3 regions of the Clostridium nitrophenolicum genome follow, and region 2 is predicted to be linked to each of the others. Evidence: riboswitches for the same ligand, from Rfam matches in the RefSeq annotation. Region 2 holds a riboswitch; each other region holds the start of a gene.
The links. Region 2 has a riboswitch for S-adenosylmethionine ahead of ACZ5N4_RS13440 (methionine ABC transporter ATP-binding protein). Riboswitches for the same ligand answer to the same signal wherever they lie in the genome.
Positions count from the first base shown of each region.

Region 1: linked by a shared signal. The riboswitch ahead of ACZ5N4_RS01655 (O-acetylhomoserine aminocarboxypropyltransferase/cysteine synthase family protein) and the one ahead of ACZ5N4_RS13440 (methionine ABC transporter ATP-binding protein) in region 2 are both predicted to bind S-adenosylmethionine.
Region 3: linked by a shared signal. The riboswitch ahead of ACZ5N4_RS02865 (MetQ/NlpA family ABC transporter substrate-binding protein) and the one ahead of ACZ5N4_RS13440 (methionine ABC transporter ATP-binding protein) in region 2 are both predicted to bind S-adenosylmethionine.

Region 1 is NZ_AP042469.1:351,477-362,705, forward strand. Features, by position in the region: gene ACZ5N4_RS01625 (aconitate hydratase) at 1-1,486, shown strand, start outside; gene ACZ5N4_RS01630 (isocitrate/isopropylmalate dehydrogenase family protein) at 1,505-2,506, shown strand; gene ACZ5N4_RS01635 (HD domain-containing phosphohydrolase) at 2,689-5,163, shown strand; gene ACZ5N4_RS01640 (DUF488 domain-containing protein) at 5,204-5,809, opposite strand; gene ACZ5N4_RS01645 (homoserine dehydrogenase) at 5,966-7,201, opposite strand; gene metX (homoserine O-acetyltransferase MetX) at 7,248-8,429, opposite strand; gene ACZ5N4_RS01655 (O-acetylhomoserine aminocarboxypropyltransferase/cysteine synthase family protein) at 8,573-9,850, opposite strand; SAM riboswitch class I at 10,023-10,129, opposite strand; SAM riboswitch class I at 10,493-10,605, shown strand; gene metF (methylenetetrahydrofolate reductase [NAD(P)H]) at 10,792-11,229, shown strand, end outside.
Region 2 is NZ_AP042469.1:2,839,681-2,850,909, reverse strand. Features, by position in the region: gene ACZ5N4_RS13465 (CBS domain-containing protein) at 1-291, shown strand, start outside; gene ACZ5N4_RS13460 (FeoB-associated Cys-rich membrane protein) at 389-541, opposite strand; gene feoB (ferrous iron transport protein B) at 572-2,332, opposite strand; gene ACZ5N4_RS13450 (FeoA family protein) at 2,359-2,586, opposite strand; gene ACZ5N4_RS13445 (PilZ domain-containing protein) at 2,830-3,219, shown strand; SAM riboswitch class I at 3,330-3,438, shown strand; gene ACZ5N4_RS13440 (methionine ABC transporter ATP-binding protein) at 3,537-4,493, shown strand; gene ACZ5N4_RS13435 (methionine ABC transporter permease) at 4,494-5,138, shown strand; gene ACZ5N4_RS13430 (HAD-IB family hydrolase) at 5,502-6,227, shown strand; gene ACZ5N4_RS13425 (ribonuclease H-like domain-containing protein) at 6,341-6,991, shown strand; gene ACZ5N4_RS13420 (FadR/GntR family transcriptional regulator) at 7,043-7,738, shown strand; gene ACZ5N4_RS13415 (L-lactate permease) at 8,327-9,835, shown strand; gene larA (nickel-dependent lactate racemase) at 9,909-11,183, shown strand; gene ACZ5N4_RS13405 (electron transfer flavoprotein subunit beta/FixA family protein) at 11,222-11,229, shown strand, end outside.
Region 3 is NZ_AP042469.1:633,502-644,730, forward strand. Features, by position in the region: gene ACZ5N4_RS02860 (D-alanine--D-alanine ligase) at 1-659, shown strand, start outside; SAM riboswitch class I at 802-909, shown strand; gene ACZ5N4_RS02865 (MetQ/NlpA family ABC transporter substrate-binding protein) at 1,256-2,068, shown strand; gene pdxR (MocR-like pyridoxine biosynthesis transcription factor PdxR) at 2,139-3,578, shown strand; gene ACZ5N4_RS02875 (YbaK/EbsC family protein) at 3,624-4,094, shown strand; gene ACZ5N4_RS02880 (RrF2 family transcriptional regulator) at 4,355-4,789, shown strand; gene ACZ5N4_RS02885 (LemA family protein) at 5,031-5,600, shown strand; gene ACZ5N4_RS02890 (TPM domain-containing protein) at 5,680-6,480, shown strand; gene ACZ5N4_RS02895 (hypothetical protein) at 6,499-7,578, opposite strand; gene ortA (2-amino-4-oxopentanoate thiolase subunit OrtA) at 7,916-8,227, shown strand; gene ortB (2-amino-4-oxopentanoate thiolase subunit OrtB) at 8,227-9,648, shown strand; gene ACZ5N4_RS02910 (APC family permease) at 9,695-11,038, shown strand.

The DNA.
Region 1 (11,229 bases), 2.5 Mb from region 2:
CGGAGAATATTACATTAGTATGCCTAAAGTGGTTAAAGTAAACCTAATAGGAAAGTTAAGAGATTGGGTATCTGCTAAGGATATTATATTAGAGCTTTTAAGAAGGCTTACTGTTAAAGGTGGAGTAGGAAAAGTATTCGAATACTGTGGGGATGGAATTAAAACTCTATCTGTACCACAAAGAGCTACTATAACCAATATGGGTGCTGAGCTTGGAGCAACAACATCATTATTTCCAAGTGATGATGTAACATATGAGTTTTTAAAAGCGCAGGGCAGAGAGAAAGATTTCATAGAATTAAAGGCTGATGAAGATGCTGTATATGATGAAGAAGTAACAATAGATTTATCAGAATTAGAGCCGCTAGTAGCATGTCCTCATAGTCCTGATAATGTTGTATCGGCTGCTTCATTGAAAGATATAAAAGTAGATCAGGTATGTATAGGAAGTTGTACAAATTCATCCTATGCAGATATGATGAGGGTAGCTAAAATATTAGAAGGAAAGACTGTCAATGAAAGGGTATCATTAGTTATTGCACCAGGATCAAAGCAAGTTTTAAATATGCTTGCTAAAAATGGGGCTTTGGCTACAATGATTGATGCAGGAGCAAGAATTTTAGAGTCAGCTTGTGGCTTCTGTATAGGCATGGGACAATCACCTGCTACAAATGGGGTATCTCTTAGAACTTCTAATAGAAACTTTGAGGGAAGATCTGGTACAACATCTGCTAATGTTTATCTAGTTAGTCCTGAAATTGCAGCTGTTTCTGCGTTAAAAGGTTATATAGCAGATCCAAGAAAACTGGGAGAAGCTTTTGATATAGAGATGCCAAAGGAATTCATTATAAATGATAATTTAATAGTTCCTCCGGCAGTAGAAGGTGAAGACGTAGAAGTAGTTAGAGGACCTAATATAAAACCATTCCCTAAGGCAAAAGCATTGGAAAGTATAGTAGAAGGAAAGGTATTAACTAAGGTTGGAGATAATATAACTACAGATCATATTATGCCTTCAAATGCTAAGCTTTTACCTTATAGATCAAATGTTCCTTATCTTTCAGAGTATTGTTTAACACCATGTGATAAAGACTTTCCAAGTAAAGCTAAACAATATGGTGGTGGTTTTATAGTTGGTGGAGATAACTATGGGCAGGGATCAAGTAGAGAGCACGCGGCTTTAGCACCATTATATCTTGGAATAAAAGCTGTACTTGCTAAGTCTTTTGCTAGAATACACATGGCTAACCTTATAAATAACGGTATTATGCCTCTTGTATTTGAGAATGAGGGTGACTACAATAAGATAAAGGATATGGATGAAATTTTGATTGAAAATGCAGTTGAGCAAGTAGATAAAGGAATAATTGTTGTTAAGAATAAGAGTAAGTGTGAAGAGTATAGAATGTTGTTAAATATTACAGATAGACAAAAGAAAATGATAAAAGCAGGCGGATTGCTTAACCTAGTTAAGATTGGTCAGTAAATTTTTGGAGGCGATTTTATGGATTATAAAGTTACACTTATACCAGGAGATGGAATAGGTCCAGAGGTAATAGAAGCGGCAAGAAAAATTATTGATGCTTCTGGAGCAAATATAGAGTGGGATGTGGTAAAGGCTGGAGAAGAAGTTATAGAAGAGTTTGGAACACCTCTTCCTGAATATGTTTTAGAAAGTATAAAAAGAAATAAAGTGGCACTAAAAGGTCCGGTAACTACTCCTGTTGGAAAAGGTTTTAAAAGCGTAAATGTTACATTAAGACAAACATTAAATCTTTATTCCAATATAAGACCTATAAAGACTTATGCTGGAATAAAATCAAGATATGAAAATGTAGATTTAGTTATTTTTAGAGAAAATACAGAGGATTTATATGCAGGGATAGAGCATATGGTAAGTGATGAAATAGCGGAAAGTATAAAAATTATTTCTAAAAAAGCAAGTGACAGAATAGTAAGAGCGGCATTTGAATATGCTAGAAAGAACAATAGAAAAAAGGTTTCAGCTGTTCATAAAGCTAATATAATGAAGTTGTCCGATGGTCTTTTTCTAAAGTGTGCAAGAAACATAGCTAAGGAATACAGTGATATAGAATTTGAAGATGTTATTGTAGATGCAATGAGTATGAAGCTTGTTTTAGATCCGGAAAAATATGATGTACTTGTAATGCCTAATCTATATGGTGATATACTTTCTGATATGGCGGCAGGGCTTGTTGGGGGATTAGGAATGGTTCCAGGAGCAAATATAGGAGAAAATGGTGCAGTGTTTGAACCGGCACACGGTTCTGCTCCAGATATTGCAGGAATGAACAAATCCAACCCAATAGCAGCAGTTTTATCAGGTATAATGATGCTTAAGCATATAGGAGAATTTGATGCAGCGGCGAAAATAGAAAAAGCTATTGAGAAAGTTGTAAGAGACGGTAGGCATGTAACTCCAGACCTTGGAGGAAATGCAGGGACATCAGAATTTACTGAGGCAATTATAAAAGAAATGAAATAAGCAAAAGAGTCTTATCTTATAGAATTAAGATAAGGCTCTTTTGTGTCTTTTCATAAAACAACTTGTGAGTAAATTGAAGTTTATAATTTTATGCAGTAGGTTTCATAAAGTTGTAAATTAATATATAATATTGAATATAATCAATAGTGGCAACTTTAATTATAGAAGGTGGAGTGTCTGTATTGAAAATTAATAATAAAGTACGTGTAATTTTACTGATACTTTTGGTGTTATTGATATCCGGAGGTTGTGCGGCATCTTACTATTATATTTTAGGTAATATAAAACACCAAGAAAAACAGGCTATTTTACAAGATATAAAACGTGTACAGTATCTACTTAGTGATAGCAAAAATAACTTAAATGTTATATCTGCAGAATATGCTGCATGGGATGATACATTAGAGTTTACAAAAAACTTATCTGAAAAATATATAACAAGTAACTTTAATTATAGTTCATTAGAAAATTCAAGAATTCATATGTTTGCTATTTTAGATACATCTGATAAATTAAAATATATAAAGGCCTACGATCCAAAACAGAGAAAGGATATAGAACCTCCAAGAGAGGTAATAGATTTTATTAATAAAAATAGTAGGGAATTAGGCCAACATGTAAATGTGCATAGTGTGAGCTCAGGAATCATTTCTGCAAATGGACAACCTATGATTATATCCTTTAGACCTATAACTGACTCAAAGTATGAAGCTCCTATAGGAGGCACTTTAATTATTGGAAGATACATAGGAGACAGCTTCATAGACAAGGGAGAGCATATAATTGATGCAAATTTATCTATAGAAGAAACAAGAAGTAGTAGTGACCATCATGGTGTATTTATAGGCAATGATTCAAGAGTAAGAATATTAGAGCAAGATGATACTTTAATAGAGATTAATGACAAGAATAATATAACTGGATACTTTATAATAAGAGAAGCTAATAATAATCCTATATTTGCAATAAAGATACATGAAAATAGAGCATTTTATAATGAGGGAATAAAGTCATTATATTTTTATATTTTATTAATTATAATTTTTGTGATTCTAGTTTTTATTATATGTTTGACTCTTTTAAGAGTACATATTATTAAACCTATTGAAAACATGAGTAGAGAGGTAAGTAATATTGAACTTAACGATGATAAAATATCTAAGATTAGGGTTAAAGGAAATGATGAGCTAACTCAGCTATCAATAGAAATAAATAATATGATTAGAAGAATTGAATATAGCAATAAAAAAATACAGGATAGCGAAAAGCAGCTAAAGTTAGTTTTAGAAGGAGCAAATGCGGGTTTTTGGGATTGGGATATAGAAAGTAATTACATATACTTTGATGAAAAGTTTCTAACTATTCTTGGATATTCTCAGGGTGAACTACCTAACTCAAGTGAAGTATGGAGCGAGATAGTTCATAAGGATGATTTAGATTATTCCATAAAGTGCTTTCAAAATAGCCTGGGAAAGAGTGCTAATATACACATTATAGAACAAAGGGTGAGAACTAAATCAGGTGACTATAAGTGGATTCTAAACCAGTGTAAAGTTGTAAGATATGATAATGATAACAATCCTAAGAGAATGACAGGAATAATAACTGACATAACTGATAAAAAGGAGCACGAAGAGGAATTAAGATATCTAAATTATTATGATAAATTGACTGGTCTATTTAATAGAGGGTATTATGAATACATTATTGAAAAATTAAATGAAAGCAGTAGCTTACCTATTTCTATAATAATTGGTGATTTAAATGGACTAAAAATAGCAAATGATACTTTTGGACATGCACAAGGAGACAAATTATTAGCGGAAGCTGCAAATATTCTCAAGGATAGTGCAGGTCCTAACGCTTTAATCTCACGTTATGGTGGAGATGAATTTGTAGTAATTTTAGAAGATGTAGATAGTATAAAGGCCAATGAGATATGTTTAGCTATAAAAAGTGAGTGTTTAAATAGAAAGGTAGACTCTATATATGTTAATATTGCTCTTGGATGCTCTACTAAATACGATACAAGCCAAGATATAAATGAAATAATTAAAGAAGCTGAAGAGAGAATGTATAGAAATAAACTACTAGAAGATAGAAGTGCTAGAAACAGTATAATATCTTCTTTAACTAAAACTTTAGAAGAAAAAAGTTATGAAACAGATGAGCATGCTTATCGTATATATAATTTATGTGTAAAAATAGGCAGAATTTTAAATTTAAATACTGATAAATTGGATGAGCTCTATTTACTGGCTAGGTTACATGACATAGGGAAAATAGGGATAGATAGCAAAATATTAAACAAACCAGGAAAACTAACTGATGAAGAGTGGGAAATTGTGAAGACCCATTGTGAAATAGGATATAGGATAGCGGCGTCAACGCCAGATTTAATGCATATAGCATATGGAATATTAACACATCACGAAAGGTATGATGGTACTGGATATCCTAAAGGACTTAAGGGAGAGCAAATACCATTACTTTCAAGATTATTAACTATAGTTGATGCTTTTGATGTAATGACTCATGATAGGCCATATAAGGCAAGAATGACTGTGGATGAAGCTATTGAAGAACTGAAGAGATGTTCAGGAAAACAGTTCGATCCTAATTTAGTTGAAATATGCATAATGGCTTTTAAAAGTTAACACAAAAACACAACTGTTACTATATAGCAGTTGTGTTTTGTTATTTTAATCTATGACCTATATCTGAATTTCGTAATCTATAGGCTTTTTCTAATAAATCTTTTTCAATATTTTTTTCATTAGTAGAAAATAAATCTTGTTGAATATGTGTAGGAAAATATAATTGAAGTAATCTTTTTTCTAATTCTTGTTGAGTCTCTATACTGCCATCCGGGAGTATATGATGTACCGTAAATTCATTTTTTACTAGCTCTGGAGCAATCATTATGCTTCTATGACAATCTAATGGATCTTTTTCTGTACACATTAGAGAAATTATATATTGTTTATCTATTCCAACATTGAGTCTTACTATCCCATCTTTAAAACTTTTTGTATGTTTTACTATTTCAAAGTCTAGATATCCTTTTTGATTGAAAAGATTTTTATCCTCATGAACTGATCCAAATTCGTCCGCCATATATACATAGTTGATATTATTAAAATTCAAGAATTTTTTTATTACATTTTTATTAAAGTGAGGAACATATTTTGAGAAAGGAACACTTCTAATATCGACTATACAATTTATATTATATTTTCTAAGAAGCTCAAGAAAATATATGTTATCGTGTGATGAGTGACCTATAGTATAAATTAGTTTCATTTTTAGAATTCACTTCCTCGCTATTTGTTATCCACTGTAAATTCTTAATTATTTATTTCCGTTATTTTCTATAAAATTATCAACTTAGATTATAGTATAAGTTAGCTGACTGCAAAGTAACCATATATAAGATTTAGCTGAAGATTAAAATTTTGTTTATAATATCATAAATTTTTTTATTTTAGTAATGTAAGATTCTTTAAAAAGTTTTTCAAATGTTGAATCTAAGGTAAACTCAGGCTCATCGTGAATTATTGCGGCCACTTCATCGGATTGAGTAACACTTGATGTATATATGTGACAATTTTTGAAGTTCTCAGATAGATTACATATAGTATTTAACCTATTATTAGTTTTTATTCGTACAAGCCAATCAGATTTCTCACTCCAATATTTTTCAATATAAGCTTCTTTGTCATTAAATTTTATATTTTTCTTATTTTTATTCTGAATTATATCTGCTATATCACCAAATACTGAACTAGCTGTTGGAAGCATTCCAGCACCTTTGCCAGAGAAAAATACGTTTCCTACTGCATCACCTTCAATAACTATTCCATTAAGCTCATTATCTATCTTGCTTAAATAAGAATCGGACTTTATCATAACTGGTTTTACAAAACCATAAATTTTCTCATCTTTATTTTTGCTGATAGCCAATAGTTTTATAGTATGTCCATTTAATTTTGCGTACTCAAAGTCTATTTCATCGATATCTGTAATGCCTTCTATATTTATATCCACCCAGTTGACTTTCACACCATATGCAATAGTTGAAAGAATAGATAGCTTTCTTGCAGCATCATATCCTAATACATCAGAGTCTGGATTGGATTCAGCAAATCCTAGATCTTGTGCTAATTTAAGAGCATCTTCATAACTCATGTTTTCTGCGTACATTTTCGAAAGAATAAAATTTGTAGTTCCATTTAAAATAGCTTTAATCTCGAAAATTTTATTACCAGCTAAGGATTCCATGAGAGGTTTTAATATAGGAATACCTCCTCCAACACTTGCCTCAAAATTTAAAGTTACACCATTGTCTGAAGCTATGTCTAATAGTTCTTCACCATATTCTGCAATTAAATCTTTGTTTGCAGTTACTACATGTTTTTTTAGCTTGAGAGCTTTTTTTACATACTCGTAAGCTGGATGAAGTCCACCCATAACTTCTACTACTATATCTACAGGATTGTTGAATATTTTTTCTATACTATCTGTTACAAGATGATAGTTTTGTTTTTGTTCATGCTTGTTCTTATCTTTTACAAGTATACTAGATATATTCAATTCTTCACCGGTAATAGATTTAAATCTCTCTTTATTTTTATTTATAAGATCAGCTATACCAGTCCCTACAACTCCATAGCCAAGCACTGCTATTGATGCCATTAAAAATACCTCCTTATTTTATGAATTATAATAAAATATTTATAAATTAAATATTACCGGTAGAATACTCAAATTCTTTCCAGGTTTCTCTATAGTTTACTTCGTCATGCAGTGTGTCAAGAAAATTTGATATGCAATCTTTATATTTATCTACTTCTACTAAAAAAGAATCATGACCATAATCGGATTGAATTTCATTGTATTCAAGGTCTACACTGCTTAATTTTAGTATATCTTTTGCTTTTCTAAGTTCACTTATATTAAAAAGAGTATCGGAGCTTATAGCTACAAGTAAAAACTTAGCTTTAATGCGACTTAGTGCTTTTGCATAAGATCCATATTCGTATCTAAGATCAAATAAATCCATTGCACGGGTAAAATATAAGTAGGTGTTTGCGTCAAATCTTTGTACAAGTTTTTCTCCTTGATAACTCAAATAACTATCTATTTCAAATTCAGCATCAAAGCTTTTAAAAAAGTCATCTATATTATTTTTAATTTTTCTTCCAAATTTTTTATCTATCAAATCTCTAGTTTGATAAGTTAACATAGCAATCATTCTTGCTATAGATAAACCATTGGCAGGGAAGTCTGAACCGTAGTAATTTCCATTATTCCAGTTAGGGTCCCACATAATGGACTTTCTCATAATATGATTAATTCCTATTGCTTCTGTACTTAAATTAAGTGGGGCAGCTAAATTTATAATTCCATCCATAAAATTAGGATAAGAAACTGACCACTGAAGTGACTGCATGCCGCCCAATGAACCACCGACTACCGCTAGGATATGGTCAATGTTCAAATAATCAAAGAGTTTTCTTTGAGCATTAACTATATCTTTAACTGTAATTATGGGAAAATCTATACCATAAGGTTCATTAGTTTCCGGATTTATGGATGAAGGACCGGTGGAACCACTGCATCCGCCAAGGACATTCGAACATATTATAAAATACTTATTAGTATCAAATATTTTACCAGGTCCAACAAAATCCTCCCACCAACCAGCATTGCCGAATTCATCATGACTGGCTACATGAGAATCTCCAGTTAAAGCATGAGTTATAAGTATACAGTTATTCTTATCTCTATTTAATTTACCATAAGTTTCAAAGCATATAGTTATAGGACCAAAGGTTTTTCCACTTTCAAGAAGGAAACTTTGGTCTTGGCTGAAAGTTAAATATTCCTTAAAACCATCTTTCTTATAAGTAAACTCACTCAAGGTACATACCTCCAATTAAAAATCTTTAAGAGGACAATTGACAGAGGACAGAGGACAGTGATGGTAGGTTTTCTTCCTTCACTGTCAATTGTCAATTGTCCTCTGTCAATTGATAAAAATTTTGTGTCACAAAATTTTTATATTTAAATTTGATTTAGTGCATTTTCAAGATCAGCAATTAAATCATCTGCATCTTCAATACCTATGGAAATTCTTATAAGCTCAGGCTTAACTCCTGCTTGTAGCAACTGCTCTTCATCAAGCTGAGAGTGAGTTGTAGAAGCAGGATGAATTATTAGTGATTTAGCATCTCCAACATTAGCTAGGTGTGAGAATATTTCTACTAGGCTTATTACTTTTTTGCCTGCCTCAGCTCCACCTTTTACTCCAAAGGTGAATATAGAACCAGGTCCCTTTGGAAGATATTTTTTAGCTAGATCATAATATTTATTTCCTTCTAATCCAGGATAGTTTACCCATTCTACCTTAGGGTGATTGCTTAAAAATTCTGCGACCTTTTTAGCGTTATCTACGTGTCTTTGAACTCTTAAGGATAAAGTTTCAAGTCCAAGCGTTAATAAGAATGAGTTAAATGGAGAGATAGCTGCCCCTAAGTCTCTTAAAAGAGCTGTTCTAACCTTTAGGATATATGCTAGGTTTCCAAAGGTTTCTACATATTTAAGTCCGTGATAGCTTTCATCTGGTTCTATAAGACCAGGGAATTTTCCGTTATCCCAATTGAATTTTCCTGAATCAACAACTACACCACCTATTGATGTACCATGACCACCAATAAATTTAGTAGCGGAGTGTACAACAATATCAGCACCAAATTCAATTGGCTTTAAAAGATATGGTGATGCAAAGGTATTATCAACAATTAGAGGGATACCATTCTTATGAGCAATATCAGCAACAGCTTCAATGTCAATTATGTTGATTCCTGGGTTGCCTATACTTTCTATATAAACGGCTTTTGTTTTTTCATTTATAGCTTTTTCAAGCTCATCTAGGTTGTCTGGATCTACAAGATTAACCTTAATTCCAAAATTCTTAAAGGTATGAACGAATAGGGAATAAGTACCACCATAAAGAGTTGCAGCAGCAACTATTTCGTCTCCTGAACCAGCGATGTTTAATATTGAATAAGTGATTGCTGCCATTCCTGAAGCAGTAGCTACAGCTCCAACACCGCCTTCGAGTAAGGCAACTCTTTGCTCAAAAACGTCATTTGTTGGATTACCTAAACGTGTATATATATTTCCAAATTTTTTTAAATCAAATAAGTCTGCAGCATCTTGTGCATCGTCGAAAACATAAGAAGTTGTTTGATATATTGGTAATGCTCTTGATTTGGTAGCACTATCTACCTGTTGTCCTCCATGTATTTGAAGAGTGTCAAAGGATAATTTCTTTGTCATTGTTAATTCCTCCTAAAAAATAATTTGTTTTTAAATTAATTTTGGACGGAACTTCTATATTAAAGTTTTGTAATTTATAAAGGGATGAAGCTAGATTTAGCTTAATTGTAAATTTAAAATAAAAAAATCTTCTCGCAGATGAGACTGCAAGAAGATACACTTTCTCCCCAGCTCCTCATCTCTCAGGTATTTAACCTGCTGGAATTAGCACCGTTGAATAATAAATATTCAGGTTGCCGGGCGTCATAGGGCCAGTCCCTCAGCCTCTCTTGATAAGAAGTTCCGTATTCGATTGATGAAATCATAACAGGAATTACTATACTTTGTCAATACAATTTTTGAAAATAATTGAAATGAAAAATTTCAAAACTTGCATCAAGCCTTGATTTAATTGGAAATTTCATACTAAAAAATTATTTAATTAATTAAATAATTATGCATATGCTATTTTGTGAATTAAATAATTTAGTGAAAAATCACAAAACTTCAATTAGCATTTTATTAAAAATACGTAGCTTATTAAGAACAACTAATGCCTTGGTTAGTACTTATTTAATGATTTAAAATAAGTCGTAGAAAAAATATATTGACAACCAAACTAATAAGTATTATTATTAGCGTTAAATGGAATTAAATAAAAAGTTCTTATCAAGAGCGGTGGAGGGACTGGCCCTATGAAGCCCGACAACCGGCATTAATTTTGAATGTATCGGTGTCAATTCCTGCAGAATATTTTTTATTCTGATAGATAAGAAAATAGCTTGGAAGTCTCCAAAAAGATATTTAAGGCTACTTTTCTTATGGGAAAGTAGCCTTTTTATTATAAGCAGGCATCCAAAATCTATGATTTTGAGATGATCGCTTACTAAGTGAGTACTCATTCGACGAAAGGAGAAGGAGTTTCATTTTATTTAATCGTTAAAAGTAAAGGAGAATTGTATATGTTTATTAAAGATATATTTTTAAATAAAAGATTGACTATTTCTTTTGAGCTATTTCCACCTAAGGATGATAAAAATTTTGAAGGTATTAATAGCACTATTGAAGAATTAAAAAAGTTAAACCCTGATTTTATTAGTGTAACCTATGGTGCAGGAGGAAGCAGCAGAAGTAGAACAATCGAACTTGCTTCAATTATAAAAAATAAATACGACATAGAAACTATAGCACACCTTACATGTATAACTTCCTCTAGAGAAGAGATTAATAGTATTTTAGATGATTTAAAATTAAATAATATTAGTAATGTGCTTGCTTTAAGAGGAGATATTCCTAAGGATTTTAAAATTAAAGAAAGTTTTAAGTATGCGAAGGATTTAATTTATGAGATAGCACAAAGAAAAGATTTTAGCATATCTGCAGCAGCTTATCCAGAGGGA
Region 2 (11,229 bases):
ATCAATGGTGCACCGGTAGTAGATGATAGCGGATCATTGGTAGGAATGATAGTAAAAGCAGATATATATAGATTTTTAATGGATCAGGGACATTATGATACTTGTCCAGTAGAATGGGTAATGACTAAAAAGGTTATAACTGCATCAAAAGATGAAGATGTTATTGAGATTGCAGAAAGATTAAGGAAAAATGACATAATTGCTATACCAATAATGGATAACAATACCATATTAGGCTTAGCTACTATGGAAAATATAGTTGATTACTTTATTGAAACCTACCGTAAATAATTATGGCTTATCTAATATATTAATTATAAAAGGTTGTTAAATATAATATGTAAAAAAATCTGTCTTAATATGATTAAGACAGATTTTTTTATTTACATTATTCATTTGAGTCTTTACAACTAGGACAGTGGCTACTGCTACTGCAAGAACCACAATCACAATTACCCGAACCTTTTTTCTTTAAGCTTCTATAGAATATGCAAACTGCAGCTATAACTATAATAGAGGTAACTATAATTTCTACTGCCAATTCCAACACCTCCACAATTAATATTTAATCTTATAATAAAGAACCTATTCTAAATACTATAAAGGATACAATCCATGCAAGTACAAATTGATAAGTTAACGAAAATGCAGCCATCTTTTTACCGTATTCTTTTTTCATGGTTGCAATAGCTGAAATACATGGAGTATATAGCAATACAAAAACTAAAAATGCATAAGCAGATAGAGGGGTAAATCCATGTGCTAAAGAAGTTTCTAAATTTCCTCCATAAATAACACCCATACTGCTTAGAACAACTTCCTTAGCCATAAGGCCTGTAAGTAAGGAAACTGAATTTTGCCAAGTACCAAAGCCTAAAGGTGCAAATAATGGTGCTATAGCCTTACCAATGGATGCTAAGATACTATTATTCATTTCAGTCATTCCCTGTAAATTAAAATTAGATAAAAACCAAATTATTACGGACACTGCAAATATTATACCGCCAGCTTTTTTCAAAAATCCTTTTCCTTTATCCCATGTATGAATCATAACATGTTTAAACTCAGGCATTTTGTACTCAGGAAGTTCTATTATAAAAGGCTCTTCTTCCTTTTTAAATAAAGTATTTTTAAATATTATACCTATTATAAAAGATAAAAATATTCCCATGATATAAAGTGATAGCACTACTAGAGTTTCTTTTCCTCCAAAGAATACGGAAGTAAACATGGCATACACTGGAAGCCTCGCATTACAAGACATAAGTGGTGCTAAAAGTGCAGCAAGTTTCCTATCTTTTTCACTTTCAAGAGTCCTAGCAGACATTATTCCAGGCACTGAACATCCAAAACTAACTATTAGTGGAATAAATGCCTTTCCAGATAGTCCAGCTTTTCTCATTAATTTATCCATTATAAAAGCTGCTCTTGCCATATATCCGCTATCTTCAAGAAATGATATTCCGAGAAAAAGAGCAAGGATAACAGGTAGAAATACTACTACAGAACCTACTCCTCCAACAATACCATCTATTAACAATGAACTGAACCAAGGACTAGTACTAGATAACGCTTGATGTAAAAAAGGAATCATAGAATTATCTAGGAAATCGCTAAGTGTGTCTGCTATAGGTTGTCCCACCCAGCTGAAGGTAAATTGAAAAATTAATGCTAATATGCCAAAGAAGATAGGGTAGGCTAAAAATTTATTAAGCATAATTTTATCTATTTTTTCAGTTATTGAAACAGACTCCGTTTTACTATAAGATAAACAATTGCCTAAGATACTACTTATGTAGGTATATGCTTCTTTTTCATGCTGAAATTGATAACCATTATCAGTTGAGGCTTGTAAAAAATCGCCACCAATCAACAAATTTTTTAACTCATCAATACCTTTGCCTTTGGAAGCTACTATAGGTAAAATCTTAACGTTTAGCTCTTTAGATAAACAAGAATAATCAATTTTAATACCTTTAGACTCCGCTACATCTACCATATTAAGAACTAGAATTATAGGTTTATTAAATTCTTTAAGCTGAGTAGTTAAATATAAATTTCTTTCTAGGTTAGACGCATCGACTATATTTATAATTACGTCTGCATTTCCATCAAGTAAATAGTTTTTCGCAATTTTTTCTTCATTAGAATATGTATCCATGGCATAAATACCAGGTAAATCTATTACCTTTATATTATTATTAATGAAACCTTCTTTCTTTTCTACTGTTACTCCAGCCCAGTTTCCTACATATTGGTTTGAACCAGTGAGAAGATTAAAAAGAGAAGTTTTACCCACATTAGGGTTGCCAAGCAAAGCTGCTGTTATCATTTAAAAACCTCCTTAAAAAGTGTAATTTAACGGGAATTTGTTATAAATATATTTTTAGCATCTTGTTTACGTATTGCTAAATCAAATCCTCTTAAGTTTATAATCAAAGGATCTCCAAAAGGTGCAACAGTCTTTAATGCAACCTCTGTTCCTTCTATACATCCTAAAGCAAGAAGTCTCTTAGCCAGTTTTTCATCTCCACTTATATTTTCAATTAAAGCTTTTTGTCCAGGTCTTAAATCACAAATACTCATTTCTACCACCTCGTAATGAAAATCATTATCATTTATTATAGGTTAATAATATCATCTTTAGAATCCTATGTCAATAATAACTAAAATATATGTTTAAGTTTTTATAAAATTATATTTTTTAAGACAAAATTTAATTTTTATTAAAAAATATTTTAAATAAATAGTTAGAAATTGAAGATATAAGGTACAGATAATGGTATAATATATGCTGCAGTATATAAACTTATATAGAAGAGGGATACAATGATTTTTAAAAATACAGTATATAAAAATGGAGATTATATATATAAAAGTTCAGAAAAAAGATTTGCTAATAGAGCAGAATTTTATGCAGACATATATTATCCTGCGGTAAACAATAGAAGTATTTATGAACAATATAAATTTGAAGGACCAATTATGAGAACTATAAATCTATCAAAAACTGGCATATTAATTGAAAGTAAGATAGCTTTACAAATAGGTGATTTTATTAATTTTACTCTAAAGATAGAAGATAATCCATCTTTCTGGTGCCTTACAGAAGTGAAAAGAATTATCATTAAAGAATCCTTTTATTATATAGGCTGTGAGTTTATTTCATTAGATATGAATCAGATTAACATCATAGAAAGATATGTAGATAGTCATTAAAGTGTACTCATATTTATGATAGTAGTAACTCTTAAGTTAACTAGCAAATAATGTTGACATTGAATTTTTATGCTGTTATAATGATTAAAACAAAATAAAATACATAATCTAACTTATCAAGAGTGGTGGAGGGACTGGCCCTATGAAGCCCAGCAACCGGTGTTACTTTTTTGTAATACAACGGTGCTAATTCCTGCAGCGAAGGCTGGGAGATGAGAGGAATCTACGAATTTTAAGCTCGAGGTTTTCCTCGGGCTTTTATTTTTTTATACATTAATACTTTTATGAAATAATCATTGTTTAAAGGAGGAAAAGTAGTGATAAAAATTAATGTAGTTAGCAAAAGTTTTTCTGAAAAAATGGTATTAAAAGATGTAACTTTAAATATAGAAGAGGGGGAGATATTTGGAATTATAGGTCATAGTGGTGCAGGTAAATCAACGCTGCTAAGATGTCTAAATGGATTAGAGTCCTATGATACTGGAAGTATACAAGTAATGGATAAGGAAGTTAAGGAACTTGCAGAAAAAGAGCTTAGAGTTTTTAGAAAAAATTTAGGCATGATTTTTCAAAGTTTCAACTTATTAAATAGAAAAAGTGTCTTTGACAATGTGGCACTTCCATTAGAAGTTTGGGGTGTGGACAAAGTTGAGATAAGAAATAGAGTAGAGAGATTATTAAACTTAGTTGGGCTTGAAGACAAAATGAACAATATGCCCAGGGAGTTGAGTGGTGGACAGAAACAAAGAGTAGCAATAGCAAGAGCCCTAGCTCTAAATCCTAAAATTTTACTTTGCGATGAAGCAACTTCAGCTCTTGACCCAAGCACGACAAAATCTATTCTACAACTTTTAAAGACTATAAATGAAAAGTTAAATATTACAATAGTCATCGTAACTCACCAAATGGAAGTAATAAAGGAAGTATGTAGTAAAATTGCAATTATGGATGCTGGTGAAGTAAAAACTGTAGGAGATGTAGAAGATTTATTTTTAAGACCAGATACCAACTTAAAAAAATTACTAGGCGAAGATAAAACTCTTACTCTTTCAGGACTAAACATAAGAATATTCTTTCCAAAAGAGATCAGTGAGCAAAGTATAATAACATCTATGGCAAGAACTCTAAATATAGATTTTTCAATAATATGGGGGAAATTAGAAAGGTTTAGAGATGATATACTTGGAAGCTTAGTAATAAATATTGATGAAAATGATAAGACGAAGATCTGCGACTACTTAAATTCAAAATCTATAAATTGGGAGGTAGAATAAATGTTATTTAATGAAATATTATTTCCTGCTTTGGCAGAAACTTTATATATGGTCTGTGTTTCTACTGTATTTGCAGTGGTTTTAGGATTTATACCTGCAGTATTGTTAATTTTAACACAAGATGGAGGTTTAAAACCAAATAAAGTAATTCATAAAGTGCTTGATGTAGTTATAAATTTATTAAGATCATTTCCATTTATAATATTAATGATTGCAATATTTCCTTTTACAAAATTTATTGTAGGTAAAACAATTGGTACCACAGCAGCCATAGTTCCATTAACAATTGCTGCAGCTCCTTTTGCAGCTAGAGTCATAGAATCTGCATTGAAAGAAGTTGATCCTGGCGTAATAGAAGCGGCAAAATCTTTTGGAACCAGTAATTTTCAGATAATATTTAAGGTTATGCTTAAGGAAGCAATGCCATCTATAATACTTGGAATAACATTAACTGTAATAAGTGTAGTAGGTTATTCAGCTATGGCTGGATCTATCGGTGGCGGCGGATTAGGTGACGTTGCCGTAAAATATGGTTATTATAGATTTAAGACAGATGTTATGATTTATACTGTAATAATGCTTATATTTTTGGTTCAAGCTTTTCAAAGCTTAGGAAATATGCTCTATAAAAAACTTATAAAATAGAAGAAAACTTACATTAAGTAATATATCGGTAGTTACTGTATAAAATAAGCCTCAGATAGAATAATAATTTTATCTGAGGCTCATTTTAGGCAAAGTTTTAATTGAAAAAATTTATAGTTGGAATAATCTATTTTTAGGTGTAACATTATACTATGTTAGCATATATTGATTTTAATAATATTATATATGGTTATTTTCGAGGAGGTTAAAGTCCTAAATGGACTTTAATGGGTGATTTGCTAGGTAAAAGTTCTAAATGAACTTTTACGGGTAACTTGTGAGCGGAAGCGAAAATGTTAAGTTACCCAGTACCCGAAGGGAAACAAGCAAATTACCCAGTGTTCCGACTAAAAGGAGGAAAACATGAATATAGCAGCTTTTTTTGATATTGATGGTACTTTGTATAGAGAAGGATTAATTGCTGAAGTTTTTAAAAAACTTGTAAAGTATGAGGTAATACCTTCAGACAGATGGTATAAAGAAGTAAAGCCTGAGTATGAAAAATGGGATAAACGACAAGGAAACTATGATAATTATTTATTAAAGATGGCAGATATATATATAGAAGCAATAAAAGGTCTTCACAAATCACAAATAGAATTCATAGCACGAAATGTGGTATCTCAGAAAGGAGATAGGGTTTATACATTCACTAGAGATAGAATAAAATGGCATAAAGAAAGAGGTCATAAAGTTATAACCGTTTCTGGAAGCCCTGTAGAACTTGTTAGGGAAATGGCCATAAAACACGGTTTTGATGATTACAAGGGAGCAATATACTTGATGGATAAAGATGAAGTATATACTGGTGAGGTTCTTCCAATGTGGGATAGTGAAAGTAAGCAAAAAGCTATTAATGAGTTAATAAAAAAATATAATATCGATATATCTCAAAGTTATGCATACGGAGACACAGCAGGAGATTTTTCAATGATGCAGATGGTTAAATATCCTGTATGCGTAAATCCTACGCGAGAAATTTTAAAGAAGGTTTTAAATGATGAAGAAATTAAGAAAAGAGTACAAATTATAGTTGAAAGAAAAGATGTAGTATATAATCTTAATGCAGATTGCATTGACATATTCTAATTTAAAGTATATTATATGTAATTTTATATGAAAAAGTGATATAATATAACAACATAGCAATTTGCACAATTAATTTAGAAAAGAGTGGTATAGTGATAGAAAGACATAATAGCATAGAGGTTGAAAAACTAACTGAAGAAAATTCTTTAGTAATAAATGGAGATAGTCATTTATACAAGGATGCCATTTTTTTTGACCTAGAGCATTATATTTATAAAAAACCAATTTGTGTAGGTGTTTTTGGTTGTTGTTATTATGATGAGCAAAAGCAAAAGTTAGAAGTAACTCAATATATGATAGAAAATAAAGTGGATGTAAAAAGCATATTATTTCTTGCAAAGGACTATTTTAATCTAATGAGAACTAAATATAATAAAAAATACATTGTCACTTTTTCAGGTAATAACGATTTTACAGTAATTAATTATCTATTCCAAAAATACAACGTTGACTTGGCTATTGAAGAAGAATTTACCCAAATTGATCTGCAAAAACAATATGAAAAAGAAAATAATACCTCTATAGGATTAAAGTCTTTAGAAAGACAATTTAATATCTTTAGAGATACAGAAGTAATAAGTGGATCTAATCTAGCTAAGACTTTTAGTAAAATTATAAAAGATAATGACTATATAATTAGAATGCCTGAAGAGAAAAAAGAAAAAATTCTCTTGTATAACGAGCAGGACGTTGTAAGCTTATTTCATATATATACTAATTGGAATAATACTTTCAACACTGAACTAGTGGCAATTAAAGAATAGTCATAAACTATATACGATTAATTTTGTATGGAGATAAGGGGTTTGATTGAATTGTTTAAACCAATAAAAAGTACAAAGGTTTATGAGCAAGTAATAGAGCAAATTAAAAGTATGATTGTAGATGGCAATCTTAAAAAAGGGGATAAATTACCTTCTGAAAGGGAGTTAGTTGAACACCTTCAAGTGAGTAGAACTTCTATAAGAGAAGCCTTGAGAGCACTTCAAATTATAGGATTAATAGAATGTAGACAGGGCGAAGGTAATTATATACGAAATAATGTAGAAAATAGCTTGTTTGAACCTTTATCAATAATGTTTATGCTTCAGGAAAGTACTCCTGCTGAAATTATAGAAATTAGAAAAATCCTTGAAGTTGAAACTGCGGCACTTGCTGCTCAAAGAATCTCAAATGAGGAACTAGATGATATAGAAATATTAATAAAAGCATTTAAAGGTTCTAATAATGAAATCGACAATGTTAAAATAGATAAAAAGTTTCACTACGAAATAGCACAAGCTTCTAGAAATTTTTTGATTGTTAACATTTTAAATGCCATATCTTCTCTAATGGATTCATTTATAAAAGAAGCAAGAAAAAGAATACTTGTTGATGAAAATAATAGAGAGGTATTGTCTAAGCAGCATGAGGATATATATGAAGCTCTTAGAGCTCATAATTCAAAAAAAGCGGCAGAAGCCATGAAAAAGCATTTGGATTTTGCAAATGAATATTATAAAGATTTCTAAATCTTTTAAAAGGATATCAGTTTTTTAATAATAAGCTGATATCCTTTTGTTTAAGGCATATGAAAGAAAATACCTAGTCAGTATGCTAGTCTATTCTCTTTCATATGCCTAATTGTAATTTATATAGGACATTTTTCTACACAAATATTTTTTAATAATTCAAAATACTTGTTATTTTGATAACAATTATAGAAATATAATAAATAATATGATATTATAGCATTAGTGGTCATACCATAATACCACGATTTTTTCCAAGGCGAATTCAATTAGAGATACAGTATCAAAAATAAGTTTTATCCCTTTAATAATCTGAAGCTTTAATTATTTAGTTAATAGTAATTTTAACATACCTGTTAATTTAATAACCTCACTTAATGGCTTCAGAGAATTTTTAAAAGTTTTTCTAAAATTTTTTACTATAAATGATTAAATATCAATATTGTTAGTATAACGTTTACAGAAATCTCCCCAATTTTCGAGAGGGTGTTAATGAAATAACTATTATAGAAATAGTGTGAATATTATGCTAAAATCGAATCAATTAATGGTCATACCATATTACCTATTTCTATTGGGGGGATAAAAATGAATATTTACTTACTATTTTTCATTGCATTAATACCGATAGTTTGGCTCATGATTTCACTAGGAGTATTAAAGACACCAGGTCATAAAGCAACACCAGTAACTTTAGGAATAACCCTGCTACTAGCAATTACAGTATGGAAAATGCCTGCAGTAGATGCTATAAGAGCAGGAGTAGAAGGCGCTGCTAATGCCCTTTGGCCTATAATTATAGTTATAATTGCAGCAGTATTTATCTACAACTTATCTCTATATACAAAAAGTATGGATTTGATAAAAAGAATGATGACTGGTATTACAACTGACCAGCGAATCTTAGTTCTTATACTTGCATGGGGATTTGGTGGATTCCTTGAAGCCATTGCAGGTTTCGGAACAGCCGTTGCAATTCCTGCTAGTATTATGGCTGCACTTGGATTCGATCCTATATTTGCTGCAATCATATGTTTAATAGCAAATACAACACCAACAGCCTTCGGTGCTATAGGACTTCCAGTATCAACCCTTGCTAAACTTACAAATTTGGATCCAAGCATGCTAAGTTATGCAGTAGGCTTACAGCTATCATTGCTAATTATTATTGTACCAGTAGTGTTAGTAATGCTTACCGGCAAAAGTGTTAAAGCAATTAAAGGAGTTTGGGGAATATCCTTAGTATCTGGATTATCCTTCGCTATACCAGAAGTATTAGCTGCTAAATACATGGGAGCTGAACTTCCAGCGATACTTGGCTCTGTAGTATGTTTAGCTGTAACTATAGGTTGGGCTAAGATCTTTCATAAGGATAAAGCAGCCAAAGATATTGACCAAATATCCTTTAAAGAAGGATTTATGGCGTGGATTCCATTTATACTAGTGTTTGTAGTTATAATATTTACAAGTTCACTGTTCCCAGGAATAAGTAAAAATTTATCTAAAATAAGTACTTCAGTTAAAATCTATCACTCATATACCTTCCTTTGGATTAACAATCCTGGATCATTAATTATTATAGCGGGAATTGTTGGAGGATTAATTCAAGGTGCTAAATTTAGTGAAATATTAAAAATCCTTGGAAAAACAGCCAAGCAGATGACTAAATCAGCTATTACGATAGTAGCAATAGTGTCACTGGCAAAAGTTATGAGTTACAGTGGAATGATTAAATCTATAGCAGTAGTTTTAGTTGCAGTTACAGGACATGCGTATCCAGTAATATCGCCTATAATAGGAGCTCTCGGAACTTTTATAACTGGTAGTGATACTTCCGCTAATATATTGTTTGGACCGCTTCAGGTGGAAGCAGCTAAGTCTTTAGGCTTGAACCCTTATTGGCTAGCAGCAGCAAATACAGGTGGAGCTACAGCAGGTAAAATGATATCACCTCAAAGTATTGCAGTTGCTACAGCAGCTACAGGTCTTACAGGTGCGGAGGGTAAAATATTGAATGCAACACTTAAATTCTGCATAATATATGTAATCGTTTTAGGAATTATAGCATATTTTGCAGGGCCTATATTGGGATTTTAACATTTAAGAGATAATAAATTTAACTTAATTAATATTATGTAAATTCGTTCATCGTAATAAGGAGGTAAATCATATGGCAAAAATCAAAATACCTTATCATAAACAAATGTGGAAAATAGAAGTTAATGATAAAAATTTGGTTGGAATTTTAGAGTCAAAGGCAGAGAAATATAAAACAGAACTAACCCAGCAGCAAATTGTAGAAAATGCTTTAGACAATCCTATAGGCAGTTCTAAGCTTGAGGATCTAGTTAGAGACAAAAATAACATTGTTATTATAACTAGTGACCATACAAGACCAGTACCAAGCAAAGTAACAATGCCTATAATGCTCAGAAGAATAAGAGAAGTTAACCCTAATATTGATATAAAAATACTCATAGCAACGGGATTTCATAGAGGAACTACAAAAGAAGAGCTTATAAATAAATTTGGCGAGGAAATAGTAGAAAAAGAACAAATTATAATACACGATTCAACGGACAATAACAGCTTAGTAAAGATAGGAATTTTACCTTCAGGTGGAGATCTTATAATAAATAAACTAGCAGTAGAAACAGAATTGCTCATTGCAGAAGGGTTTATCGAAGCTCACTTCTTTGCAGGATTCTCTGGTGGTAGAAAAAGTGTATTGCCTGGCATTGCATCAGCAAAAACCGTAATGGCAAACCACTGCTCAGAATTTATAGCAAGTCCATATGCTAGAACAGGAATACTTGAGAATAATCCTATTCACAGAGATATGCTATATGCAGCAGAAAAAGCAAAGCTTGCATTTATATTAAATGTAGTAATAGATAGCGAAAAGAAAGTAATAAATGCTTTTGCTGGACATAGAGAACGTGCACATGAACAAGGATGCAATTTTGTATTAGAACTTTCAAAAATAGATAAGGTTGATGCAGACATAGTAGTTTCAACTAACGGCGGATATCCGCTGGATCAAAATATTTACCAAGCAGTTAAAGGAATGACAGCTGCTGAGGCTACTTGTAAAGAAGGCGGAGTAATTATTATGGTTGCTGCCTGTAATGATGGACATGGAGGGCAATCTTTCTACGATAATTTAGCGGATGCAAAATCACCAGCAGAATTATTAGATAGAATAGCTAAAGTGCCAAGAAACGAAACGGTACCAGATCAATGGGAGTTTCAGATTCTAGCTAGAATGCTTAATAAGTATACAGTTATAATGGTTACGGATATGTGTGATCCGGTAATGATAAGGAACATGCATATGGAACATGCTTTCTCCTTTGAAGAAGCACTAAATAAGGCCTATAATTTAAAAGGTAATGATGCAAAAGTAGCTGTAATACCTGATGGTGTATCAGTTATAGTTAGATAACTATGAAAACTTTAATATAAGTTTATGGAGGTATAAAAATGGATAT
Region 3 (11,229 bases), 2.2 Mb from region 2:
CAGGTTGTGGACCTTTGACCAGCGGTGTATGTATGAATAAGGATATAACTAAAAAGGTATTAAGATCAACAGGAATTAACACTGCAGATTGGCTATGCGTTAGAAGCGTAGAAGAAATAGACTATGATTATATAGACAAAATGGGATATCCTGTGTTTGTTAAACCAAACAGTGGTGGTTCTAGCGTAGCTACAAACTTAATTAAGAAAAAAGAAGATGTAGAAAACGCAGTAAGACTAGCGTTAGACTATGATAACGAAGTTATGATAGAAAAGTATATAAAAGGTGATGAAATAACTTGCTGTATACTAGATGGAAAAATGATGCCTATAATTGCTATAAAGCCAAAGGCAGAATTCTTTGATTACACAGCAAAATATGCTGATGGTGGCTCAGATGAAATTATAGTTCAGTTTGAAGAAGGTCTTCAAAAGAAAATAGAGGAGATGGCATTAGATTGCTGGAAGGTTTTAAAGTGCAATGTATATGTAAGAGTTGATATGATAATAAAAGATGGAGTACCTTATATACTTGAACTTAATACGCTTCCAGGAATGACTAAAAATAGTCTTTTTCCTAAGAGTGCTAAGGCTGTAAACATGTCATTTACTGAATTATTAGATCAAATAACAGAAATTTCATTAAAAGAAGTAAGGTAATTAAAACTTAATCTAAGTAGATAGTAATGATTACAAGATCAAAGACTCTCCTCAGAATATGAGGAGATTTTTTTATGAAAAAGTGTTGACATGCAGCTTTTAGATTATTATAATGTAAATTAATAAATTGAATAACAATTCTTACTTATCAAGAGAGGCGGAGGGACTGGCCCTATGAAGCCCGGCAACCAGTATTATTTTATATAATACATTGGTGCCAATTCCAGCAGCGAAGGCTGAGAGATGAGGATAACGATGAGTTTCAAGCTCGAGGTTTTCCTCGGGCTTTTAATTTTGCAATTCATAAGAATATGGCCGGCCGAAAAAATATTTATATTCTTATAATTGCTAGTAAGTCCATCTTAGCCGTTAAAAATAGCTGTTTCTGCCTTTGAAGGTAGAGATTTTGCAAAACCATATAAACAGGATTCTTGGATTCAGGTGGAGTTTTAAACTCCATCTGAAGCTTAGAAGCCGTTATCCAGGGTCGTAGCGCCACTTATCCCCAACTTTAAGAAGTTGGGATGTTAGTGGCGATAGACATCGGATAAACTAAAATTTGATTTATTAAGACTAAAATACTAGGAGGTAATTTAATTATGAAAAAGATTATATCAATTGTTATATCATTAATTTTTGTTTTTGCATTAGTAGGATGTGGAGAGAAAAAAGAGGAATCATCTAATAAGGATACTAAAAAAGTGATAAAAATAGGTGCAACGCCTGTACCACATAAAGAGATACTTGAACAAGTAAAACCAATACTTCAAAAAGAAGGCTACGATCTTCAAATCGTTGAGTTTACTGATTATGTAACACCAAATACAGCTTTAAATGATGGAGAACTTGATGCAAACTTCTTTCAGCATATACCTTATTTAACTAAGTTTAATGAAGAAAAACATACTGAATTAGACTATACAGTTAAAGTTCATATAGAGCCAATGGGAGTATATTCAAAGAAGGCTAAAAAGTTAGAAGAGCTTAAAGATGGTGCTGAAATAGCTATACCAAATGATCCAACTAATGGAGCAAGAGCATTAAAAGTACTACAAAGTGCTGGACTTATAAAGTTAAAGGATGGAGAGCTAATATCTAAATTAGATATAACTGAAAACAAAAAGAATATTAAAATTAAAGAACTTGATGCACCACAACTTCCAAGAGTTTTAGATGATGTAGATGCTGCAGTTATCAATACGAACTATGCAATTCAAGCAAACCTAAATCCTACTAAAGATGCTATTGCAATAGAATCAAAAGATTCACCATATGCTAATGTAATTGCAGTTAGAAAGAAAGATAAAGACAAACCATACATTCAAGCTTTATCTAAAGCATTAAATTCACCAGAAGTTAAAAAGTATATAGAAGATAAATACAAAGGAAGTATAATACCAGCATTTTAACATAGGTTTTTAGCTAGAAATCTTTATTTATCACCTCATTTATGTGAAAATATAATTGAGGTGAAAATTTATGTTTATTGATATAAAATTAGATAAAAACACACCTGTGTATATACAGCTAAAAGACCATATAAGTGAGTTGATACTTAGAGGAATGTTAAGAAGTGGAGAGAAACTTCCATCAACTAGGGAATTAGCTTCAATTCTAAATGTCAGCAGAAATACTGTGATTAATGCTTATGAGTTTCTCCAAGAGGAAGGTTTTATATATATGGAAAAAGGAAAGGGAGCTTTTGTATCAGATGTAAAAGTGAACTTTCAGGAAAAATGGACCGTAGATTGGAGTAGTCATATAAATAGCTATGCAAAAGCTTCAGAAGAACTGGATATAATAAAACATGAAACAAAGTGGAAAAAAGGTATGATATCCTTTAAAAGTATAGCCCCTGATGAAAGTCTTTTTGATGTGGAGGAGTTCAAAAAATCCTTCCTAAATAGAATTTCAATAGAAGGGGAGAAGATATTAAATTATGGCTATGCTCAGGGATATAAGCCTTTAATCGAATACTTATTTAAATATATGAGTAATAAAGGTGCAAATATCGAAGGTAAAGATATACTTATTACAAATGGTTTTACTGAGGGTTTCAATTTAATATTATCCAGTCTAACTGAAAAAGGAGATAAAATATTATGTGAAAATCCTACTCATAATACTGCTATAAAAATTATGAAACTTCATGGTTTAGAAGTCATAGGGGTAGACATGGAAGATGATGGTGTCAGTATAGATAAATTAAAAGAAAAGCTTTCAAAAAACAAAATTAAATTATCTTATTTTATACCATCATATCATAATCCTACCGGTGTAGTAATGTCAGTAGAAAAAAGAGTTGAGGTATATAAGGCTCTAAAAGTCCATAATGTACCTATAATTGAGGATGGATTTAATGAAGAACTTAGATATTCAGGAGCACATGTTTCACCTATTGCATCATTAAGTGGTGAGGGAAATAGTGTAATATATATAGGAAGCTTTTCAAAAATACTTTTTCCAGGAATAAGAGTGGGATGGATTCTAGCTGATAAGAAGCTTATAGACTACTTAGAAAGCGTAAAAAGAAGCAGGAATATTCACACGTCCTCACTAGATCAGGCTATCTTTTATGATTATCTTAGTGGAGGAAACTTTGAAAAGTATATTAAAAAAGCTAGAAAAGTTTATAAAGAGAAATATGAGTTTGCAGTAGAATGTGCTAAAAAATATATTCCATTTAATAAGCTTTTTGGAGAAGGTGGTCTTCATATTTTCATAGAATTGAATGATATTAAATCTAGAGAAGTTCTAGAGAAATGCTATGAGAATGGAATTATTTTTACACCAGGGGATATCTTTTATACAGATAATAGAGGATACAATACTCTAAGATTAGGGTTTTCAAGAGTAAGTAAAGAAGACATAGAGAAAGGCTTTAAAATAATTGGTGAAGTTATCAAAAATAAGATTTAATAAAATTACAATGGGGCTTTGAAACATAAAAAGGAGGCTATTAAAGTGAGTGTAGAAAATGTAAGAAATTTTTTTAAGGAAAGAAATCTGGAAGACCCAGTCTTTGAATTAGAGGACAGTGGAGCTACAGTGGAGCTGGCCGCGCAAGTTATAGGAGTAGAAGCTAAACTTATTGCTAAGACGCTGGCATTCAAATTAAAGGAGAAGGATATATTAGTTGTAACTCGTGGTGACGCTAGAATAGACAATAAAAAATTTAGGAGTTTTTTTAAAACAAAAGCTAAGATGCTTGATTTCAATGAAGTGGAAGAGATAACTGGCCATCCAGTAGGTGGAGTATGTCCATTTGGTTTAAAAAATCCTTTAGAAGTTTATGTAGATGTATCCATAAAAGATTTTGATTTTGTATATCCAGCTGCTGGTTCACGAACAACTGCATTGAAAATATCTCCAGAAAATATTCGAAGATTTACTAATGCTGAATGGGTGGACTTATGTCAAGGAGAATTGGTTTAATACATAAGAAACAGGGCAAAACTATGTAAACTAACTTCTATTTCTACATCGAGATAGAAGTTAGTTGTTTTTTATTAGCGGTCTTTAGTTTTATAAAGCAATTAGTGTAAAAGTGTACTTTTATTTTATTTCTAGAGTATTTTAAAATACGTTTTGTTGATATAAAATTAAAAAATTGATTTTTGAATCTTCTATTTATATAATAATATTGGTATGTGATAATGCTATTTAAAATATAGAATAGTAAGAAAGGTGATTACGTGAAAATTTCAACAAAAGGTAGATATGGGTTAAAGGCACTTATTGATATTGCTATGTATTCTAATTCTGAAGTAGTTACATTAAAGAGTATTTCGGAAAGGCAAAATATTTCAGAAGGATATTTAGAACAAATTTTTTCAACACTAAGAAAAAGTGGTTTAGTTATAGGAAGAAAAGGGGCTCAAGGGGGCTATACTCTATCAAAGTCTACCAATACAATAACTATTGGGGAAATATTAAGAACTCTAGAAGGAGATCTAGATTTAGTAGATGTTAGTAATACAAATGCTGCGGATGATTTAGAAAGATGCATAAATGAAAACTTATGGAATGTAATAAATAAAAATATTAATGATTATTTTGATAATATTACATTAGAGAATTTAGTTAACAAATATAAAAATGAAGTAAATAATTTTATGTACTTTATTTAAATAAACAATAGTTTATAAGAACTCATTTTTATAATGTTCAACAAATACAACCTTTTTGTCAGTTATAGTAGTGATAAAAGAGGTTTTTCAATTTTTTACTTATATATTAAAAGAAAATATGAATTTTTGCTGCTAAAGGCCATTTTTCTTAATTTAAGAAAATGGCCTTTTTTATTTAGTATATTTATTTAAAAAATCCTTAAAATAAATATACTAATATCCTAACATGGTGGTGAAATAAATGAATAAAGGGCTAAAAGTATTTTTGATTATTTTAGGTATACTTGCGATTATATTTTTACCTTTAATAGGTAGTTATAACTCTATAGTAGGACTTGAACAAAGAGTGGATGCAGCACAATCTAATATAGATACACAACTTCAAAGAAGATCTGATTTAATCCCCAATTTGGTGCAAACTGTTAAAGGATATGCTTCACAGGAACAAAAAATATTTACCGATGTTGCTAATGCAAGGTCTAGACTAGCAGGGGCACAAAATATTTCTGACAAAGCAAATGCAGATGCTCAGCTATCAACAGCACTTTCAAGATTGCTAGTTGTAGTCGAAAGGTATCCAGAGCTAAAGTCTAGTCAAAATTTTAAAGATTTATCTGTAGCCTTGGAAGGGACTGAAAATAGGATAGCTATTGCTAGACAGGATTATAATACTAATGTAAATAATTATAATACATCAATAAAAAGATTTCCCAATTCTATAATATCAAGTATGTATGGTTTCACTCCAAGACCATACTATAAGGCGAGTGAAGGGGCACAGGAAGTTCCAAAGGTGGACTTTACAAAATAGCTTGATTTTATAGCTTAGAATCAAAGAGAGATTTAAGCTATAATCTAGCTATTGTAAGGTACATAAAAGGTAAACATACATGGAAAAAATAAAAAATAATTTTAAAATAACTAAATTGTTTTTTATCTTTATCTTAATTTTTAATTTATTTTCGCCTAATATTATAAAGGGAGTTTCAAATATACCTAATCCAACGAATTTGAAATATATAAATGATTATGTTGGAATTGTTGATGATAATACTAAAAACTATATTGTATCACTTGGCAGTGAATTAGAAAGTAAAACTAGTGCTCAAATGACCATAGTTATAATAGATTCATTGAAAGGAAGAGATATAGAATCATATTCTAATGAACTTTTCAGAACTTGGGGTATAGGCCAAAAAGGTAAGGATAATGGGCTCTTAATATTATTATCAGTAAATGATAGAAAGTGGAGAGTAGAAGTAGGCAGAGAACTAGAGGGGACAATAACTGACATATATTCTGCTAGAGTTATGAATAATACGGCAGTACCACTTTTCAAGGAAAACAAATATAGTGAGGGATTAAGTAATGCTTATTCAATTTTTGCAAAAGATATAGCTAAGGAATACAATATTACTCTACAAGGGAATAGAGAAGTTAAGGATGTTACCCAGCAGCAAAAGGTGAAAGTTATAAACCCTATTATTATATATATTATTTTGGGCATCTTTGCTCTTGATATCATATTAAACAGAGCTAGAATAACTAGATTTCTACTTTATGCAATTTTTTGGAATTCTTTTTGGGGCGGAGGCCCAAGAGGAAGAGGCGGGGGAGGTCCCGGTGGGGGAGGCTATGGCGGATTTGGCGGTGGGAGCTCTGGCGGTGGAGGTTCTTCAGGAAATTGGTAAAATACTGTTCCGAAAAAATTAATTTTCGGAACAGTATTTTTTTATTGAATCTGTCCATTCTTTGATTTCTTTTCCGCTAGCCCACTGAGCCATAATCATAGTTTCATTTTTACCTAATTCTAGCTCTAGAGCTGGGTTACCAAAAGCACCATTAGAATATGGATACATAGTTAGCTTATTAGATGTAAATATACCAACCATATCCTTGTTCGGTGATGAAATTACATCTTCTGTATCAGGAAATGTTTTTACGATAGACTTATAGTTTGTATATAATTCATTATTTGAAGATACACTTTGAGGTAAATAGAGCTCTGTTTTGAATAAAATATAATTATTATACGTAGCGCATTTAAAGGTTTTTGCTATTTGAGGCACCCATCTACCGTCCTTTCTTCCGATGTTCCAAAATTCACCGGATGTAGTATTTATAGCATTTTTTTCGGAACATTCCCCTAAGTTTATTTTTTGATTCCTATATTTGTTTATAATAGGTATAGATTTTTCACTAAATATATCTTTCATAGTGACCTTGTTTTCTGTACTTTTATAGTTTGTCAGATTCTCTAAATCTATTACAGCACAGGTGTTATCACGGTAATATTTATTACCATCATGTGAAATTATATATGTAGAAACTCCAACGTAATTCTTATCAACGAAAGTTAGTTTGCTTCTATAGGTGCTGAATTTATACTGGAAGGTTTCAGGAGTGTATCCATCTCCAAAATCATTGGCCACAAGATATTCAATATAGTCCTCTGTATTTGTGAAGTTATATCTAACAGGTTCAATTCTCCAAAGGCTATTCTTATGAGGAACAACGACAAAATTTATTTCATTTATAATTTTTAAATTATTATTACTATCAGGTGTAATCCATAAGGTTCTATAAGTGCTTGTATCCTTATCTAAGTCATTTCTAAAACTAATCAGTAGGCCTGAGTTAAATTCTGAAGATAGATTAGTGTTAAAATTGAATGATTTCTCATTAGTAAGCTTATGGAAATATATTTTAACGCTAAAAATGAATAAGACAACTATAAAAAATACTGACAAGTATAAGGAATAATTTTTTTCTCTTTGTGAAAAATTCATATCCTACCTCCTTAATAGGAAAACTATTTTTGCTAGTATAGAGTAACTTGAGTAACTTTAATAATTATTTCTCCATAATTAAACATATGATTATAAAATTGCTTTTAATATAAAAATAGATTTAAAATTATTTTGAGAATTTTGAAGGAGTGTTTATGGGAAAATTCATTTATGTAAATTTTTTTGCTGGAAATTATTGAACTATAATCGCATTTGTGATTAATTGTAATAAGTGGGATAATTTCTCATAAGTATATAATGTGTATTTAGGAAAACAAAAAATAAATACATGTTGTATAGGTTTGCTAAAAATAAAAAATAGAAAGGGGAATTTTGCATGGGGGCAAAAGCAAAGAAAGGTGATTGGGTCCAAATCCACAGCATAGTATTAAAGGCTCAAGAAAGGACGGGGAAGATTCCAGAAGACACGAAGAAGGTTCCACTTGAAATGTGGGTAAAGGGATTTTTAAATGATGACTCTAATTTTGGAGATATAGTTTCTGTAACAACTTTAACTGGAAGACAAGTGAAAGGAGAACTTGTTGAAGTTAATCCAAAATATATTCATAGCTTTGGAGATGAATATGTTCCAGAACTTTTAAGAGTTGGCATACAAGTTAGAAGTATTTTGAAGGAAGGTGAAGACTAATGGTTAAGGATAATAGTTATTCAGCTGTTATTGGAAGAAATACAGAAATAATAAAAAATGCAACAGGTGTTGATTATTCAAAATACGAATCTGGCGGAATTGCTTTCGATTATGAAAAAATGATGAATGATATTGGATATACGTTAGAAGATATAATAAAAATACAGAGAGAGGTAGGAGTTGGGAATACACCTCTTTTGGAGTTGAAAAATCTAACTGCCTTAGCGAAAAAGACTGCTGAAAAAGGTAAAGGAGCAAGAATATTTGTAAAAGATGAACAATGTAATCCATCGGGAAGTTTCAAAGATAGAAGAGCATCAATTTCAGCATATCAAGCTAAAAAGCTTGGATATAAAGGAATTGCTGCTTCAACCAGTGGAAACTACGGTGCAGCTGTTGCGTCTCAAGCAGCGATAAGAAACTTAAAATGTATAATTGTACAGGAGTGTTATGATTCAAAGAAAGTTGGACAACCAGAGATATTGGAAAAGCAGAGAAAGTGCGAATCATTAGGAGCAGAGGTAATTCAGCTATCTGTGGGACCAGAACTTTTTTACACTTATCTAAGAGTATTAGAAGAAACAGGATATTTTAATGCATCTCTTTATTCTAACTATGGAATAGCAGGTGTTGAGTCTCTTGGTTATGAAATAGCAATACAGTGCAGGGATATGTTAGGGAGAGATCCAGACTACGTTATTGCAACTCAAGCAGGTGGTGGAAACTTAACCGGAACTGCTAGAGGACTTATAAAAGCAGGAGCAGTAAGTACAAAGATTTATGGAGCAAGTGTTGATTTATCAGGACTACATATGGCTTCTGATAAAGATTTTAATAAGAAATCCTTTACAACTGGTCATACTGGGTTTGGCGTTCCTTATGCAACTAATCCAGATCATTCTGATGTTCCAAGAAGTGCAGCAAGAACATTAAGATATATGGAAGAGTTTTTAAATGTTAAACAAGGGGAAGTATTCTATATGACAGAGGTTCTAGCTAATTTAGAGGGAATGGAAAGAGGGCCAGCAGGAAACACATCCTTAACAGCGGCTTTTGCTTTAGCTAGAGAATTAGATGAAGACAAAGTTATAGTAGTTCAGGAAACCGAATATACTGGAGCAGGAAAACATCCATTGCCACAATTAGCATTTGCCAAAGCAAATGGAATAGAAATTAAATTTGGTAATAGTAATGAGGAAAAAGCAGGGATAAATATAATTCTTCCAGAGCATCCATCACATATAAAAACTAGGTTCGCAGATATGAATAAATTAAGAAAATCATATATTAAGAATGCTGCAAAACATGTAGGAGCAACAAGTGCAAGTGAAGAAGATATACAGTTCTTAATGGATGATACAAGATCAAATAGAGAATTTGTCATTGAAACTTTAAAAGAATTGGGGATAGAAATTAAGTAGTATGTAGAATTCCATAACATATATTAATAAAAAGGGGGAATTGTTTATGGAAGGAAAAGAAAATACGCCGATTCTAAAAAGAGAGATTAACCTCATGCAGGCGACACTGCTTGTAGTCGGTATAGTTATCGGAAGTGGTGTTTTCTTTAAGCCGTCATCTGTATTCAAAAATTCTGGAGCGCCAGGGCTTGGAATTCTTGCTTGGATAGTTGGATGTATAATAACGGTAGCTGGAGCGCTTACTATTGCTGAAATAGGTTCCGCTATTCCTAAAGCAGGTGGGTTATTTGTTTACTTAAGAGAATTGTATGGGGAAAAATATGCATTTTTACTTGGTTGGGTACAAACACTTATATACTATCCAGGGGTGTCAGCAGCTTTAGCAGTAGTTTTTGCGACGCAATGTACAAGCTTTATAGATTTATCGCCAGCAGGCCGAAAAGCGGTAGCTATAGGACTCATTATATTTCTTACTATTGTAAATCTTATTTCTACTAAGTTTGGAGCCAAATTTGCGGCAGTATTTACTATTGGAAAGCTTATACCTATAGCTGTAATTATTGTATGTGGTTTTGCTATGGGAAAAGTTCATGAATTTACTCCAATGACAACTTCAGCGAGTACTGGAGCAGGTTTTGGGGCTGCGCTTTTAGGAGTTCTGTTTGCTTATGAAGGATGGGTTGCAGTGGCTAATATGGCTGAAGAAATGAAAAATCCTGCTAAAGATTTACCAAAAGCTATAGTCGTAGGCTTGATTATTATTACTATAGCATACTTAGGTGTTAATTTAGCAATAATTAATACAATGTCAGTAGCTGATGTTGCCGCGTCTAAAAAAGTAGCTTCCGATGCGGCTGTTATACTATTTGGGCCAGTAGGAGAAAAGCTTATCGCAGCAGGTATTTTAATTTCTATCACTGGATGCTTAAGCGCATTTATAATGACTGGTGCAAGAATACCTTATGCTATGGCTATAGATAATATATTTATATTTAAAAGCTTCTTTAGAAAGTTAACTGAAAGACAAGCGATTCCTGCTAATGCACTTATATTTGAAAGCATACTAGCTTGTATATATGCTTTATCTGGATCTTTTGATACTTTAACTGACTTAGCAGTATTTGTTATATGGTTATTTTTTATACTTGGCATAGCGGGTGTATTTAAATTAAGAAAGAATTTCAAACACCTTATACCACAAGATTCATATAAGGTTCCATTATATCCTGTAGTTCCTATAATAGGCATAGTTGGAGCACTATATGTTGTTATAAGTACTCTTTTCACTGGAACTGCTAATGCATTATTTGGTCTTGGAGTTACTTTAGTTGGGGTTCCAGTTTATATGTACATTAAAAAATCTGAAAGTAATAAAGGAATTTCAATGTAAACAGAAAAAAAGCTATAGAATCCTGTTTAGTTTCTTTATAGAAGCTAAGCAGGATTTTTGTTTACAAAATGTTAATAAGTTTGACACTAAGATGTCAAGCAGTACATATATATTTAAAAGTATGTTCAAAGATTTTTAAAAAAATGTTTACTTAATATTCAAATATAAAATGCTTATAAGGGAAGGGATGA